DNA from 3 places in the Colwellia sp. BRX8-7 genome. Region 2 is predicted to be linked to each of the others. Evidence: predicted binding sites of a transcription regulator. Region 2 holds the regulator's gene; each other region holds the start of a gene.
The links. Region 2 encodes LexA, which represses DNA repair genes until DNA is damaged. Its sites were predicted from a motif close to TACTGTATNNNNATACAGTA; they were not measured.

Region 1 (5,833 bases), on a different contig from region 2:
TGGCTTACCCAGCATTATTACAGCCTTTTAACATAAGCCCCTGAAGCAAGTTCAGGGGAGCCGGTACTTTGTGCTAGGTGGCGATTAATAATATCACTGGTCACGTTAACGTCAATAAACAATGCCAAGGCTTGCTCAATAATGATGCTTTGCATGAGGTGGTTCACTTTGCTTGTGAACGATGATTTTTGCTGGCCCAGTCTTATACTTGCAAACAATCATCATATTTAGCCCGCTTTAAACACTAACGTTGTTTCGCCCTTTGTTCTTAGCTTTGTATAACGCTTGATCCGCGCACTTTAACGCTTGTTCAAAGCTTTGTTTACTTTCCCGTACTGCAACGCCAATTGAAATAGTGACATTGACCGTTTTAAACTCACTATTTTTGCTTACTTTTTTAGCGTTTCGTTGTTGTTTTGTTTTTCTTTGTGGCTGACGAATGACAATTTTATAGGTTTCAATAGCTTGACGTACCGCTTCTAACTCAGTTAAGGCTTGCTCAATAGTTTTACCAGTAAATACGATGGTAAACTCTTCTCCGCCATAGCGAAATGCTTTCCCTCCCCCTTTAACGTTGCCAATTTTTTTTGCCACTAGTTTTAATACTTGGTCGCCAATATCATGGCCATAGGTATCATTAAACTTTTTAAAATGATCAATGTCTAGCATAGCAAGGGTGTAGTTTCGTCCAAGTGATAAGGCTAACTGATTGAGCGCCCGACGCGATGGTAAGCCCGTTAAGTCATCTCGATAGGCAAGAAAATAAGCGTCGACAACAATGACTAACACGAAATACAAACTGAGTAATGCCAGCGTTAAACTTAGCGGTAGCTCAATTAATTGATATTGATAACATAGCCAAAACAGTAAAGAAAGCGCAACCGCTGAAGTCACTAAATCCGCTTTAATCACTGCTCGCCAAACAATAACCATAGTGCATAAAGCTAGTGGTAACTCTAAACGAATAACCTTACTAAAGCCTGCAATATGGGGAAAGGTTTGTACAAAAATGATAATTGGCTCACTCATCGTTAACCAGGCATAACTAATGATAGCCACTAAGGCGATAGCGACTAATCGATAAAGACCATGAATTGAGATAACGCCACGGTCTTTTATCAAAGACAATAAAAGTAAAACACTACAGCCAAATAACGTTAACCAATCACCCTGCTGCAGTAACCAAGTTGACCAAGGCGGTGAAAAAGTAATACTGGCGTAATATAAAAGCCACAATAATGATAAGTAGGCTAACCTGCTACGATTAAAATAACTGGCAAAGACGATCACAACAGCCAAGAACACCACTAATAACTGTTCGACAATCACTATTTGCTTTAGCCAAAAAGCTTGGCTTTTTATCATCAAAAAATAAACTAAGGCAACAGTGCCTAAACTAATAAACAGAGTTTTTAGTCCTTTAATTCTTTGCAACAAGATTAACTCCTTAGATTAAGTTATCGCTAAAGGGTAGAGAAGAAATCAGGTTAAACAACAGGCAGAGCTTGCTCATTATCTATTTTACTGTTTGCACCAGTGGGCTTTTCATCACTTTCATTTTTCAACTCAACCTGTTCAATTTTATCAAAGCGTGACGATATTTTATCTGCAGATGTGTGGATTTGTTTTACGTCACTCGCCGCTTGGTCTATGTGTTTTGCTAAATTGGCAAAACGAGATTTAAAGCGACTAAAGTCCTGAGATAAGTGTGAGAGATGCGCTTGAATAACATGTATTTGCTTACGGGTTGCTTCATCTTTTAGTACCGAGCGTGACGTTGTTAATATAGCCATTAACGTGGTTGGCGATGCCAGCCATACTCGCTTTTTATTGGCGTAATCAACTAAATCACCTTGATGTGCATGAATTTCAGCAAAGATAGCTTCTGCAGGAATAAACATAATAGCGCCATCGGCGGTTTCTTTTTCAATTAAGTATTTAGAACTAATATCGTTAATATGTTTTTTTATGTCGAGTTTAAACTGACGCTCTGCCGATTTTCGGTCATGTTCCCCTAATTGGTTATCCAGCATTTTCTTATAGTTTTCTAGAGGAAACTTAGAGTCGATAACGACATTACCGGTTGGCTCAGGTAAAAATAAAATACAATCAGCAATTTTTCCATTTGATAAAGTGTGCTGTAAAGAAAAGTTTTGCTCGGGGATCACGTTGCGAATTAAACTGTTAAGCTGAACTTCGCCAAAAGCCCCCCGCGAACGCTTATCACTTAATACTTCTTGTAAGCTGACGACGTTTGAGGAAAGTTCCGTTATCTTCTTTTGCGCGTCATCAATCAAGGCAAGGCGTTGCAAAATATCATTAAAGGTTTTTGTTGTTTTCTCAAACCCTTCCGCTAAACGTTTCTCTACTTGCCCGCTAATTTCTTTCAAGCGGTTATCGGTAGAGACGGTTAATCCATCAATACGTTTAGCCATTTGCTCACTCGATGCTTGCAATGACTTCGTTAACTCTTCGCGGCTAATGTGCGTCACTCTATTTAGGTGTTCAACAAGTTGATCAACCGATTTTAGCTGATTCTGATTAAAAACGACTTGGTGCTCGTGTAATGCGCGGTGTAACTTTTCACTACTTGCATGTAAACTCGATGACTGCTTCTCACCTTGCTCAGCATGTTGATACAACAGCTTAATTTTAAAGTCAGAGATTTGTTGTTCAAAATAAGTCTTTAACTCAACTTGTTGGTTTGCCAATTGTTGATGATTAAAGCTAGTTTGCTGCTGTTGTTGCTGTTGATATTTATTTGAGACTTCACTATCAACGGTTAATTTTTCAAACAATAGCTGTAACTTTTCATGTTGCAAAGACAACTGTAGTGACATTTTTTTTATTTTAAAAAATACTATAAAGCTGATTAAAAAACACAATACCAATAGAATAACGCTAAACAGCATAAAAATTTCGGTAGGGATTTTCTCTAAAAAAACAAGGAGTTCATCGATAGGCATAAAGTCACATCAGTAACACTGTAAATATTATCAGTATTAAACCATAGAAATATACTCAGGTTAAGTTTATTCTAAGCTTGTTCATTAACAAGTCCATATTTAATAATCATTGATAAGATGAATGCGATCGCCAACTTTATTAAGAATGGTTATTTCTCCATCACACACAGCAACAATCGATTTATCTTCTTTAAATTTTTCCGGTATAATGACCCGCCCACTGGCATTTTCTGCAAATTGTCCAACAAAGTGCATTAACTCAAGTGAATCTTCAATATAATAAATAATAGTAACAGTGCGCAGGTTAGTGTTAGTCATAGTTAATGTTTTCAAAACTTAATTTTATTAATGTTCTTTTAGTATAGACAAAATTTTCAACTTATTATCGTCAATAAAAAAGCGCCCTAAGGCGCTTGTTTTAAAATTATTTGCTTACACAAGCATCAATTAATTTTTTGATTTGGCATCTTGCACTTCAATCTTAGCTTTCCAAATAGCAGGACCCGTGACATGAGCCGACTCTCCTTGGCTATCAACAGCTACAGTGACTGGCATATCTTCAACTTCGAATTCGTAAATGGCTTCCATCCCCATATCTTCAAAAGCAACAACTCTTGCTTTTTTAATAGCTTTTGATACTAAGTATGCAGCACCACCGACGGCCATTAGATAAACTGACTTATGGTTTTTGATGGTTTCAACGGTCTCGGCACCACGTTCAGCCTTGCCGATAGTGCCAAGTAACCCTGTTTCAGAGAGCATCATTTCTGTAAATTTATCCATGCGTGTTGCTGTCGTTGGACCAGCTGGGCCAACTGCTTCATCGCCAATAGCATCGACAGGACCTACGTAGTAAATAAACTTGTCAGTAAAGTCTACTGGTAACTTTTCGCCCTTGGCTAGCATATCTTGAATACGTTTATGGGCAGCATCACGTCCGGTTAAGATAGTCCCGCTCAATAATACAGTTTCACCGGTTTTCCAGCTACTGATATCAGATTTTTTCAAGGTATCAACATTAACACGACGTACGTTTTCACCGACTTCCCAAGTTATTTCTGGCCAATCTTCTAATTTTGGTGGTGTTAAGTTAGCCGGACCAGAACCATCTAAGTGAAAATGAACATGACGCGTTGCCGCACAATTGGGTATCATCACCACAGGTTTTGATGCAGCGTGGGTTGGTGCTGACATAATTTTAATATCTACAACCGTCGTTAAACCGCCAAGACCTTGTGCGCCAATACCTAATTTATTAACACGCTCGAAAATTTCTAGACGCAGCTTTTCTTCGGCTGTTTCAGCACCACGGTCAATAAGGTCTTGAATATCTACCGGTTCCATTAAACTTTCTTTGGCAAGTACCCCTGCTTTTTCTGCTGTTCCGCCGATACCTATGCCTAACATTCCCGGTGGACACCAACCTGCGCCCATTGATGGTAGTGTTTTAACTACCCAGTCAGCGATTGAATCACTAGGATTTAACATCACCATTTTAGATTTGTTTTCACTACCACCGCCTTTCGCTGCGATCATGATATCGACGCCACCACCGGCAACCATATCGATATGAACAACAGATGGTGTATTATCTTTAGTATTAATACGCGCGCCAGCGGGGTCTTTTACAATAGAAGCGCGCAATGGGTTGTCTGGATTTAAGTAAGCTCTGCGAGTACCTTCATCAACCATTTGCTGAACTGTTAAGTCAGTTTTGTCCCACTGAACATCCATACCCACTTTAACAAAGCAAGTCACTATGCCGGTATCTTGACAAATAGGACGCTGGCCATGGGCTGACATTCTAGAATTAATTAAGATCTGAGCAATAGCGTCTTTAGCTGCGCTGCTTTCTTCTTTATGATAGGCTTTTTCAAGCGCTTGAATAAAGTCTAAAGGATGATAATAAGAAATGTACTGTAATGCATCGGCAATACTTTCAATTAAATCTTGTTGTTTAATGATAGTCATGAGGGTCTCTTTTTATGCAGATCGACAGATGTAGTTCAACGGCATTTACCTACTTACCTGAAATTATAGATAAACTAGGGAAGCTGAAAATGGTTGAAAGTTATAAATTTGCAGATATCATACCCTTCTTGTTAACGAGCTTCCACAATATTATCGAGTAAAACCTGTCATGTTCACTATTTCTGCCCAGCATTTTACTGTAGAAAAATCTATCGATGTAAAAGCTTTATTTTCAGCTTTTAGTCATCAACCTTGGGCGATGTGGCTTGACTCTTGTGGTGAACAACAGTCACCTGCCCACGTTGATAGCAACTTTGATATTCTGGTTTGGCAACCCGAAATTACGCTAACTACTCGCGGCGATCAAACTGAAGTACGGTGGTTAAAAGAGGACAAAAAACAAATCAGTCATCAAAATCCTTTAACGCTGTTAAAAGAAATTCAACAACAATGCTTCAACAACATAACCGTTGCCACCAGCCACTTACCTTTTAATGGCGGCAGTGTCGGTTACTTTTCTTACGATTTAGGTAGACGTTTTGAGAACTTGCCTCATCAAACAACGCAAGATATAGATTTAGCCGACATGTCGATAGGGCTTTATTTTCAGGCATTAATCTTTGATCACCAAGCTCAACAGTTTTGGTTGGTTTGCCCGCAACCACAACGAGAAAGCCTAACAATAGCAATAAATCAGCAGTTAGCTTTGATAAAGAAAGCCACACAAATAAAAGAAAAGTTTTCATTAATAACCGACTGGCAGTCGAATATGAGTAAAGCGCGTTATGATGAAAAATTTAAGCGTATACAAGACTACTTATTGTCTGGAGATTGCTACCAAATTAATTTAGCACAACGCTTTAGTGCCCAGTATCAAGGTGATGAATTCGAAGCTT
Region 2 (5,833 bases):
CGCCGCTGGTTAACGCGTTACAAAGTAATAAAAATGTCGATTTGGCGATGATTGATACTTTAAAAACATTGCACCTGACTACTGAAAAATCAGTAAAAAGTTCTGAGACCCATATTCAAAAAATTAGTCGAGAACTCGCTTCAGGAAAACAAAGTAGCGATGAGCTTTCTGCGGACGAGACCTAGTTAACATCGGCTATGCTAAACGAGAAAATAGTTGCCAGTAGTAAAGATAAACCAAGAAGATGCCTTGTTACCTTTAGACAAACGACAACATATTGGTTTGTTGTTAGCGATGCATCCTTGGGAGTTACCTGAGTGTAAAGCACTGCGCAGAAATTAATATTTATTGCCAAACCGAGAACACATAACGTTATACTCCCTATAAACACATGACTGAATGCTAATGGTAGATGTTTAAAGTTATTAGCCCTTTTAAAATGATACTCAAACCGCGCTTTAAAAAATATTATCTCGCTTGTTTTCAAAAGTGAATAAAGCGTCAATAATTAACGTTCAACATAAAAAATGATGGAGCGCAGCTATGAATGAAAAAATTGCAGCACTTAAGTCAGACCTAGCGCTACTTAAAGAACAATTTAGTAAAAAAATTACTGATGCAGAAACTCGTTTAAAAAATATGATTGAACAAGAAAGCTTAGATACTTCGGTTGAACGTGGCTATAAAATTCAAGCTTCTTTTGAAGAGCCAGCAGATTCTTTAGCTAATGGTGAATGTGTAATTTTACTGCATGGGCTTGCACGTTCGGCTAACTCCATGAAAGCTATTGAAAAACGATTGTTAGCAGAAGGATATTTTGTGATAAATATCAACTACCCTTCTAGAGATTATTCGATAGAAGAGTTGGCTGAAAAAGTTATTTCTAAAGCGCTATTAATTTGTGAAAATCGCCAAGTTAACTTTGTTACCCATTCAATGGGCGGTATATTAGTTCGCCAATATTTAAGTATGCATAAAATACCTAATTTACATAAAGTCGTGATGCTAGGTCCACCAAACAAAGGCAGTGAAGTTGTTGATAAACTAAAAAATACACCTGGTTTTAGTTTCATCAATGGTGATGCGGGTATGCAATTAGGTACCGGCGAATTCAGTGTCCCTAGTAACCTTGGCAATGCTAATTTTGATTTGGGTGTTATTGCCGGTAATCAAAGTATTAATTGGATATTATCAACACTTATTCCTGATAAAGATGATGGTAAAGTTTCGGTTGCTAGTACCAAACTTGATGGTATGAATGATCACATTGAAATGGAAACGACCCATCCATTTATGATGAAAAACGAAAAAGTTATCGAACAAGTTATCCATTATTTAAAATCAGGGAGTTTTCAAAAATAATTTGGCTAGAAAACTTGCCTTTACTAACGACCTGTATATACTCACAGTAACAACTGTGTAAATTTACAGGCTCCCTATGCTAAATGAAATCAGCGAATTACGCCCTCTAACGAACCGACAACAACAAGTTTTTGATCTGATCAAAGATAAAATAAGCGATACGGGCATGCCACCAACGCGTGCTGAAATAGCCAAGTTTTTTGGCTTTAAATCAGCAAATGCAGCAGAGGAACATTTAAAAGCTTTGGCTAAAAAAGGCTATATAGAAATGTTGCCAGGTACTTCTCGCGGCATTCGTTTGACTGAGAAGTTAATGGAAGAAGCCGGTTTACCTTTAATCGGCAGAGTGGCTGCAGGTGAACCTATTTTAGCTGCAGAGCATGTTGAAGATCATTACAAAGTTGATGGTAATTTGTTCCACCCAGCTGCTGATTACTTATTGAGAGTTAATGGCGAAAGCATGAAAAATATCGGCATACTTGATGGTGACTTGTTAGCGGTTCATCAAACGACCGATGTACAGAATGGCCAAGTAATTGTTGCTCGTGTCGAAGAAAATGTTACGGTTAAACGTTATAAACGAGAAGGTAACATCGTTTACTTACATGCTGAAAATGATGACTTCTCTCCTATAAAAGTCGATTTGTCTGATCAAGAGTTTAATATTGAAGGGTTGGCAGTTGGCGTTATTCGCTCGGCAGACTGGATGTAATTAAGTTAACCTATCCAATAAACTTGGTGGTAACTAAATCAATTTATCTAACAAATATAGTATTAATTACGTCAAACTGCTCCGCAAACTTTAGTGTATAAAATAGGCTAAAGTTTGCTTTTCTAACCTTTCGTATTCTTTTCATGCAAACCTTTCTCTTTACTAAGAATAATTTTCATTCTAAAGCCCCTTCAAACAACTTTATCTTTCTCTGATTAAAAAACAACCAAGATCGATTTTTGCAATACGCGTATTTATACTCAGCTGTTTATTTTTAATACTACGGCTACAGCCCTTTGTTATTAGGCCTTTGCTTGTATTAGAGTTGATACTCTATTGTTTTTATTGGTTTTTATTTTAAAATAGCTCGATTTTTAAATTGACCCAGATCAACTTTTAAGTAATTCTAGTTTGGAATGTGTACAAATATAAATATAAGGCGATGTTGTCGACGCTAACTGGTTGATAACAAAATCGCTAAGAAAATAATAAAAATCCGTACTAAAGGATGTGTTTTGTCCTAGGTATCAAGTTTTAAACTTTTATAGGGTGAAGGAGATGTCGTGTGAAAAGACGTAACCTAGGTTGGCTGTTGTTGGGGAGTGTTCTTTCCAGTTCAGCTTGGGCAGATATGCAATTAAATCTGACCAAGGGTGTAACAGAAGTAAGTAGAGATGTTTACGATCTACATATGCTCGCAATGTATATATGTGTAGCAATTGGTGTGGTCGTTTTTGGTGCTATGTTTTGGTCAATGGTTTTCCATCGAAAATCCAAAGGGGCTAAATCAGCAGATTTTCATGAAAGTACAAAAGTAGAAATCCTCTGGACAGCAATTCCCATTGTCATTCTTATCGCTATGGCTGTACCAGCAACAAAAACACTGATTGAAATGGAAAATAACGACGATTCTGACGTTACCATTCAAGTTACCGCCTCTCAGTGGAAATGGCATTACAAATATTTTGATCAAGATATTGAGTTCTACTCCGTTTTATCGACGCCAAGATCACAGTATGAAACACAAGAAGGTAAACACCTTAATGTTGATGCTGGCGATAAAGTCAAAGGTGAAAATTACCTACTCGAAGTTGATAAACACCTTGTCATTCCAGTTAATAAAAAAGTACGGTTTTTAATCACTTCTGACGACGTTATTCATGCTTGGTGGGTACCTGCTTTTGCTGTAAAGCAAGATGCTAACCCAGGATTTATTAATGAAGCATGGACAAAAGTTGACAAGCCTGGGATATACCGAGGTCAGTGTGCTGAGCTTTGTGGCAAAGACCATGGTTTTATGCCAATTGTTGTCGAAGTAAAGTCTGAAGCAGACTATGCAAAATGGCTTGATGAACAACACCAACTCAACGCTCAAGCCGCTGCTGCTGAGAAAGCATCTCTTAACGCTTCCGCATCAATGGATGAATTGATGACCTTGGGTGAAACTACCTATATTGCCCACTGTGCTGCCTGTCATCAAGTTTCTGGTGCTGGTCTACCTCCTGCATTTCCTGCACTTAAAGGAAGTCCAGTTGCTACGGGTAGTATTGCCGCGCATATTGATATTGTACTCAATGGTAAAGCGGGTACAGGTATGCAAGCTTATGGTAAGCAGTTAAGTATGAAGCAAATTGCTGCAGTTGTGACCTACGAGCGTAATGCTTGGGGTAACAATACCGGTGATGCCGTACAAGCCGCTGATGTTAAAGGTGCTGCTAAGGGATCAGGCAATGACACAGAAACACCGGTAGCAGTTGCTGAAATGGTTGCTGAAGAAGCCCCAGTAGAAGATCTAACTAAAGTGTACAGCGAAGATGAACTGATGGTTATGGGTGAGCAAGTTTACATGAAAGCTTGTGCTGCTTGTCATCAAGTTTCTGGTGCGGGTTTACCTCCGGCATTTCCAGCACTAAAAGGTAGTGCAATTGCACTGGGTGATATTGCTGTGCATATAGATATGGTTATTAATGGCAGTAAGAAAAACCCTGCTATGGCTGCTTTTGGTAGCCAGTTAACTAAAACCGAAATAGCGGCAGTTGTTACTTATGAGCGTAATGCTTGGGGCAATAACACCGGTGATTTAGTACAACCTGCAGCTGTTGATGCTGCTAGTGCGAAGTAGGAGGATATAAAATGACTACAGACGTTATAGAACAAGAATCGCACGACGATCATCATGATGACCATAAAATGAAAGGCATCAAACGTTGGTTGTACACGACAAACCATAAAGATATAGGTACGTTATATCTATGGTTTGCTTTTATTATGCTATTAACCGGCGGCGCTTTAGCCATGGTTATTCGAGCCGAGTTATTCCAACCCGGTTTACAAATAGTGGAGCCTGATTTTTTCAATCAGCTAACAACCGTACATGGTTTGATCATGGTATTTGGTGCAATTATGCCGGCCTTTACCGGGTTTGCTAACTGGATGATACCTATGATGATTGGTGCTCCAGATATGGCCTTACCACGTATGAATAACTGGAGCTTCTGGATTCTACCTTTTGCTTTTGGGATTCTTTTGTCTACATTCTTTATGGAGTCAGGTGCGCCTAACTTTGGTTGGACATTCTACGCACCACTTTCTACAACCTATTCAAATGGTAGTACGGCATTTTTTGTTTTTGCTGTTCATATTATGGGTATCTCATCAATAATGGGCGCAATTAATATTGTTGTTACTATTATGAATATGCGTGCGCCTGGTATGACTTACATGAAAATGCCATTGTTTGTTTGGACATTTTTTATTACCGCTTACTTATTGATTGCGGTGATGCCCGTGCTCGCAGGTGTGGTAACTATGTTGTTAACCGACACTTATTTTGGTACGAGTTTCTTTGATGCCGCTGGTGGCGGTGATCCGGTATTGTTCCAGCATCTTTTCTGGTTCTTCGGGCATCCTGAAGTTTACATCATGATTTTACCTGCTTTTGGCATTGTTTCGACAATTATCCCAGCGTTTGCTCGTAAGAAGTTATTTGGCTACAGCTCAATGGTTTATGCAACGGCATCGATTGCTGTGTTGTCATTTATTGTTTGGGCGCATCACATGTTCACGACAGGTATGCCGTTATTTGGTGAACTGTTCTTCATGTATTGCACCATGTTAATTGCCGTACCTACGGGTGTTAAAGTGTTCAACTGGGTCGCAACTATGTGGCGTGGTTCAATGAGCTTTGAAACGCCGATGCTATTTTCTATCGCGTTTGTCATCTTATTTACTATAGGCGGATTCTCTGGTTTGATGTTGGCATTAACACCTGTTGATTTCCAATACCATGATACCTACTTTGTTGTTGCTCATTTTCATTATGTATTAGTTACCGGTTCATTATTCTCGATTTATGCTGGTGCATACTTCTGGTTGCCAAAATGGACAGGTCATATGTATAACGAGTCGTTAGCTAAATGGCATTTTTGGTGTTCACTGATTTCAGTTAATTTACTATTCTTCCCTATGCACTTTTTAGGATTAGCGGGCATGCCTCGTCGTATCCCAGATTATGCGTTGCAGTTTGCTGATTTCAACAAGTGGGTCAGTATTGGTGGTTTTGCCTTTGGTCTTTCGCAATTAATATTCTTAGCGGTTGTTATTAAGTGTATTAGAGGTGGAGAGAAAGCAGCTGCTAAACCTTGGGATGGCGCTGAAGGTTTAGAGTGGACTGTCGCAAGTCCTGCTCCGTACCATACATTTTCAACACCACCAAAAATTGATTAAGTTAATAAAATATGAATAAAGGTGACGAATTGC
Region 3 (5,833 bases), on a different contig from region 2:
TAAAAGGTGATGTCCACGATATTGGTAAAAATATAGTCGGTGTTGTTTTGCAATGTAACAACTACGAAATTATTGATTTAGGTGTCATGGTTTCTTGTGATGATATCTTGCGTGTGGCGAAAGCCGAAAAGGTCGATGTGATTGGATTGTCAGGTTTGATAACACCGTCACTTGATGAAATGGTGCATGTTGCTAAAGAAATGAAACGTCTTAATTTTGACTTGCCGTTACTTATTGGTGGCGCGACAACATCAAAAGCTCATACTGCCGTTAAAATAGAGCAACAATATCAACATCCGGTGATATATGTGCCTAATGCGTCGCGTTCAGTTTCAGTCGTTAGTACCTTACTTTCAGATGATAGTGAGAAACGTGCGGCATTTTTAGCGCGTCAAGATGATGAATATGTGCGGGTACGTGAGCGTCATTATAAAAAAGGACCACGTTCAAGCTTAATATCATTAGAAGATGCACGCGCAAATGCTGCGCCGATAAGTTTTGAAAACTATACCCCTAAAATACCCAATAAACTTGGTATTACGGTACTTGATAATCTTGATTTAAATGTCATTCGAAACTACATCGATTGGACGCCATTTTTCATGACTTGGCAATTATCAGGCAAATATCCGCTTATTTTACGACACGAAGTGGTCGGCGAAGAGGCAACTAATCTATTTAATGATGCTAATGCTTTATTAGACGATATTATTAACAGTAAAAAGTTAACGGCAAAAGCGGTTTTTGGTCTGTTTCCAGCTCATCGTCAACAAGACGATTTAATATTGTTTGCAGATGAAAACCGAGATAAGCAATTGATGAAACTGCATCAATTACGTCAACAAAGTAAAAAACCAGCAGGGCAGTTTAACCGTTGTTTGGCTGATTACATCGCGGATAAAACCTCAGGTATTAAAGATTATGTTGGTGCTTTCGCGGTATCTGCAGGTTATGGTTGTGATGACCTAGTGAAGGAGTTCGCCGCTCAACATGATGACTACAATAGTATTTTAGTTAAAGCTGTTGCCGACCGATTAGCAGAAGCGAGTGCTGAATATCTCCATGAAAAAATTCGCAAAGAATACTGGGGATATGCCCCACAAGAGTCGCTTGCTAATGATGATTTAATTCGTGAAAAATATCAAGGTATTAGACCTGCGCCGGGTTATCCTGCCTGTCCAGAGCATACTGAAAAAGGTTTGTTGTGGGAACTACTCAATGTTGAAGAAAACATCGGCATGGAACTAACCTCAAGTTTTGCCATGTGGCCTGGAGCCGCGGTTAGTGGTTGGTACTTTGCTCACCCAGAATCAAAATACTTTGCGGTCGCTAAAGTCGCTAAAGACCAAGTGATTAATTATGCGACTCGCAAAGGGATGACATTGCCACAAGCAGAGCGTTGGCTGTCAGCTAACTTGGATTATGAACCTGAGTAATTAATATAGCCATTATCATTTAGTTTATACGGCAACGGCCTTAAATCTCTGTAAAGTAGGTTTAAGGCCGTTGTTCATTTGACTACTCAATGTTAAACGACGAGATGACCTGTGTTGTGTATTAAAAGGTTCTTTCGATAAACCAATAAATAGCGATAACGGCGATAAGCGCACTTAACGGTATCACCACGTATTGTCTATATTGAGGTTTTTTAGCAAACCAGCGCGTCGCTAATAAAGCTAAGGCAATGACCGTTATTTGACCCAACTCAACGCCAATATTAAATGAAATTAAGCTACTGACATACTCACTCTTGGGTAAGCCCAGTTCAACAAGTACTGCTGCAAACCCTAAACCGTGCAGTAAACCAAAAGCAAAGATAATGGGTAAGCGCCACTTTGTTAGTTTGTGATAAAAAATATTCTCAATAGCCACGTAAGCAATTGATAAGGCAATAAGCGGCTCTACAATGCTGCTGGGTAGGTTGATAATACCAAATATACCCAAAGCTAGCGTAATTGTATGGGCAAGAGTAAAGGCACTTACCTGCCAGAGCAGTGTTGATGTCTTAGTGGCTAATAAAAATAGCGCGAGCACAAAGAGAATATGATCAAGCCCTTGCGGCAGAATATGTACAAAGCCCTGATAGATATACTCAACAATATTAAGTAGCTTAATTTCGGCTGTTGAAAGTTTACGTACACCACCCTTGATATCATCAATAGAAAAGTGATGGCTGTTCTGGCCGGATAGCACTAAAGATTTCTCTGAACGGCTGACTGTTAATAAGACATCCCCTAAGATGGGCGAAAATATCAAGGCTGCGTTGTTACTTTTTTGTGGTAATTGACCCTGCGACGATAGCTTAATGGTTTTAGTCGGTGAGTCAGCGCGAAGTCTTGCTTTTAATTCAAATACCGTTAGCCCTGAAAAAGGGGCAACAAGCACACTTTCTTCATCAATAATAAAAGCGCTTTGTTGATTTATTATTTGCAATATTTTTGAGAGTAATTGCTTTATTTCAATTAAAGAGAGGTTTTTTAGATGATTAATTAAATCTGCCTCATCTACTGATGATTTTTGATGACTTTTAATGACATGCAAAACATCAATATCGATACTAAGTTGGTAGTTATTATCTACAAGTAATTTTAGCTCTGCTTGGTTAGCTTCATTGGTGTGAGCATTTACTAGTGCAGGTGATAAAAGTAGTAATAGGGCAAAAGTTGTTTGTAAAAGGCGCGTAATCATAAAAGTAATATCAGCTAGTCATTGATAAAAAATAAAGCGACAAATTAACGTATTTAGCACGAAATTAACAGTGGTCAAATTATTATTTCAGTATTGAACTATTAACTTAAAAGTTTATACTGTGTTTGTATACAGTTTAGGTTGAGTTGCCCATAGCGAAAATATGCTTTATTTTTTCACAACGAAATAAGGGACTTTTGATAAACATGATTACTATAATTAAAACATGACTAAAACATGACTCAAAGCCGAAAAATAATACATATAGATATGGACTGTTTCTATGCCGCTGTTGAAATGCGTGACAATGAGTCTTTACGTAATGTGCCACTTGCGGTCGGCGGTACAGGGCCCCGAAGCGTCTTGTGTACGTGTAATTACCAAGCAAGAAAATTTGGTGTTCGCTCGGCAATGCCAGCAATAAAGGCGATGCAACTTTGCCCTGAGCTAGTTATTGTTTCAGGCAGAATGGCTGTTTACCAAGAAGTTTCTGCACAAATAAGGGCGATATTTCAACGTTACACTCAGTTGATTGAACCATTGTCGCTTGATGAAGCCTTTCTTGATGTTACCCATAACAAAGAGTTTAACGGCAGTGCGACGCTTATTGCGGAGCAAATACGTCGTGATATTTTTAATGAACTCAATCTAACCGCCTCGGCAGGTGTTGCTCCTAATAAATTTATTGCTAAAATTGCCAGTGATGAAAATAAACCTAATGGTCAATGTGTTGTTACGCCCGCAGACGTGAGTGGTTTCGTTGAAAATTTACCATTGAAAAAAATTCCGGGTATTGGCCCAAAAACAGCACAAAAATTATTGGGTTACGGCTTCTCGTCATGTGCAGATATACGAGCAAGTTCTGTCGCCGTATTAACACCTATTGTCGGCAAGTTTGCCCCTGCATTGTATCAACGAAGTTTTGGTATTGATCATCGCCAATTAGAAACCGACAGAGTAAGAAAATCATTAGCGATAGAAACCACTTTTTCTCAAGACTTGTCTTGTGAAAAAGTGTGTGAAAGTGCCGTTGAGCTTTTATATGAGAAGCTTTTAGTGAGGTTAGAAAAACATCAGCATATGGTTATTAGTAAGCAAGGGATTAAACTTAAGTTTAATGACTTTACCCAAACAACAGTGGAACAGCAAAGCAGCCACTGTGATGAAAACACCTTTAAACAATTACTGTTAAAAGCACTGTTGCGTAGTCAATCTAGGGGAATACGTTTAATAGGATTAACGCTAGGTTTTGCTGAGCATAATAACAAAGAAACACAGCAGCTTTGTTTTAGTTTATAAACAGTACTGACTTGATATGATGTCAGTACCGGTATTTTAGTTTTTATTACTGTGCCTATTACTGTGCTTATGCGGGTTTAATGATTTCTTTAACCGCCAATTCTAATTTTGGATCGTTAATATTTGAGCTGGTAGATTTGAAAACAACTTGTCCACTTCTATTGATAAAAAATGTCGTTGGTGTACCTTTTACGCCATATAACTTAGCAACTTTTTCCCCTTCAACACCGGTAATAAATTGATAACCTCGTTGAGTAATCGAGTCTTGTGGTTTTGCTCCTTCATCTTCACTAAAACTAATAGCAACAATCTCAATGCCGGTATTTTTATACTTTTCAGTTAGCTCGACTAATTTAGGCTGCAATTTTTTACAATAGGGACACCATGTTGCCCAAAAATGTAAAATCACCGGCTTGCCCTGATAGTCTGCTAATGAAATGCTTTTACCGGCTTGGGTTTTTAGTGTCCAGTTTGGGGCTTGGTTGGCTTTATTGTCATTGGCGTTAACGTTGAACGACAATATGCTAACGAATATTATAATAATTGATAAAAATGCTTTCATGAAACAACCTACTTTTATTTATATGACTCACTACTTTAGGAGACCTTGATTACGGCGAAATTATTTCGAGCTTTTTATTAACAAAAAAGCCTATCGTATTGATAGGCTTTTTGGCACTTCATTTAAAAGTATTATAAACCTAACACTTTTTTACCTTGCTTAAAGGTAATATCAACAGGAATATTAGCCGCTTCAATACGCGCTAAGTCTTCTGCTAAATCGGCTTTAATGACACCGCTTTTTGCAACAAGTGCAGCCACACCTTCATAATCACCATTACCTTGTAGAGTTAAAATAAGCTCAGACAACGAATCAATAGCGGCAGTCATCTTATCAATGTTGACAGAGTATAACCCTTGCGAGTTACGGGTAAACGCCCCTTGCTCAGCAAAGTAATTAAACCGTACCATGTTGGCTTTACCGTGAGCAGATGTTGCGCCAAAGCGCACTGAACGGAAAATTCCCGCTAAGAAGGTTGTGTAATAATCTTGCAATGTACCTTCTTCAATGGCGCCTTTAATCAGTAACTGGCGGATCATATAAAGCCCAAGAATATCGGCCTTACCTTCTTCTAGTGCTGACGCATGTTCTTTTAATGATTGGCGTACTGTGCCCTTATCATTAATGGTATTTTTGATACCCAAACCATGGGCAACCTCATGAAACATCGTATTAGCAAAGAAGGCATTGAATGTTACATTTTCACGTTGCTCAGCAACGATTAAGGTACTAGCAATGGGTAACATAATATTATCGAACTTGGCTTGCATCGCATTTTTAAGTTGTAAGCGGCGCGTACCTTTCTCTAACTGTACTTTTTCGTCATTGGGGAGATTAATCGCAATGGTTTTACTACCGGCATTAGAATGACCTGCATAATAAATGACGTCATATGCGTTTAAGTCTGCATCAGAGCCGGGTACTTCTTTTTTATAAGCTTTTTTAACGGGTAAGTCTTTTTGTAATTCGGGTAAATATTCAGCATATTTAGCGAGCTTTTCACTCCAGGCTAAATCTTTAATCAGCACATAAGATTCAAAAGCAGCGCGGTAACCATAAAGCTGATCTTCGTAGGTTTCTATTGGGCCAATAACGACATCAATAGGATTGTTTTTCATATCCATCCAAGCAAAATCAGACGCTTGAAAGTCATCATGACGGATTGCTGTCGCACGTAAATTTAAGTAATTTGCAAATTCTTTATCATCAGCAAAGCTTGATGCTTTTTCTAATATAGCCGCAATACGATTAATGCTATCGCTATAAAGCTCAGAAAAAGCCACT

Region 1: a site for LexA is predicted at 2,983-3,002, ahead of H4J57_RS14910 (DNA recombination protein RmuC). Genes of this name have one in related genera too.
Region 3: a site for LexA is predicted at 2,806-2,825, ahead of dinB (DNA polymerase IV). Genes of this name have one in related genera too.

Annotation. Positions count from the first base shown of each region.
Region 1 covers NZ_JACGVP010000015.1:66,073-71,905, reverse strand. Annotated here, with positions in the region: gene H4J57_RS14920 (hypothetical protein) at 18-155, opposite strand; gene H4J57_RS14915 (diguanylate cyclase) at 238-1,437, opposite strand; gene H4J57_RS14910 (DNA recombination protein RmuC) at 1,488-2,840, opposite strand; gene H4J57_RS14905 (TIGR02922 family protein) at 3,066-3,284, opposite strand; gene H4J57_RS14900 (fumarate hydratase) at 3,414-4,937, opposite strand; gene pabB (aminodeoxychorismate synthase component I) at 5,107-5,833, shown strand, end outside.
Region 2 covers NZ_JACGVP010000004.1:120,453-126,285, forward strand. Annotated here, with positions in the region: gene H4J57_RS05360 (DNA repair ATPase) at 1-185, shown strand, start outside; gene H4J57_RS05365 (hypothetical protein) at 217-342, shown strand; gene H4J57_RS05370 (alpha/beta fold hydrolase) at 544-1,362, shown strand; gene lexA (transcriptional repressor LexA) at 1,439-2,074, shown strand; gene coxB (cytochrome c oxidase subunit II) at 2,640-4,196, shown strand; gene ctaD (cytochrome c oxidase subunit I) at 4,208-5,800, shown strand; gene H4J57_RS05390 (cytochrome c oxidase assembly protein) at 5,812-5,833, shown strand, end outside.
Region 3 covers NZ_JACGVP010000001.1:26,132-31,964, reverse strand. Annotated here, with positions in the region: gene metH (methionine synthase) at 1-1,436, shown strand, start outside; gene H4J57_RS00135 (HupE/UreJ family protein) at 1,558-2,688, opposite strand; gene dinB (DNA polymerase IV) at 2,926-3,987, shown strand; gene H4J57_RS00125 (peroxiredoxin) at 4,055-4,549, opposite strand; gene H4J57_RS00120 (dipeptidyl-peptidase 3 family protein) at 4,681-5,833, opposite strand, start outside.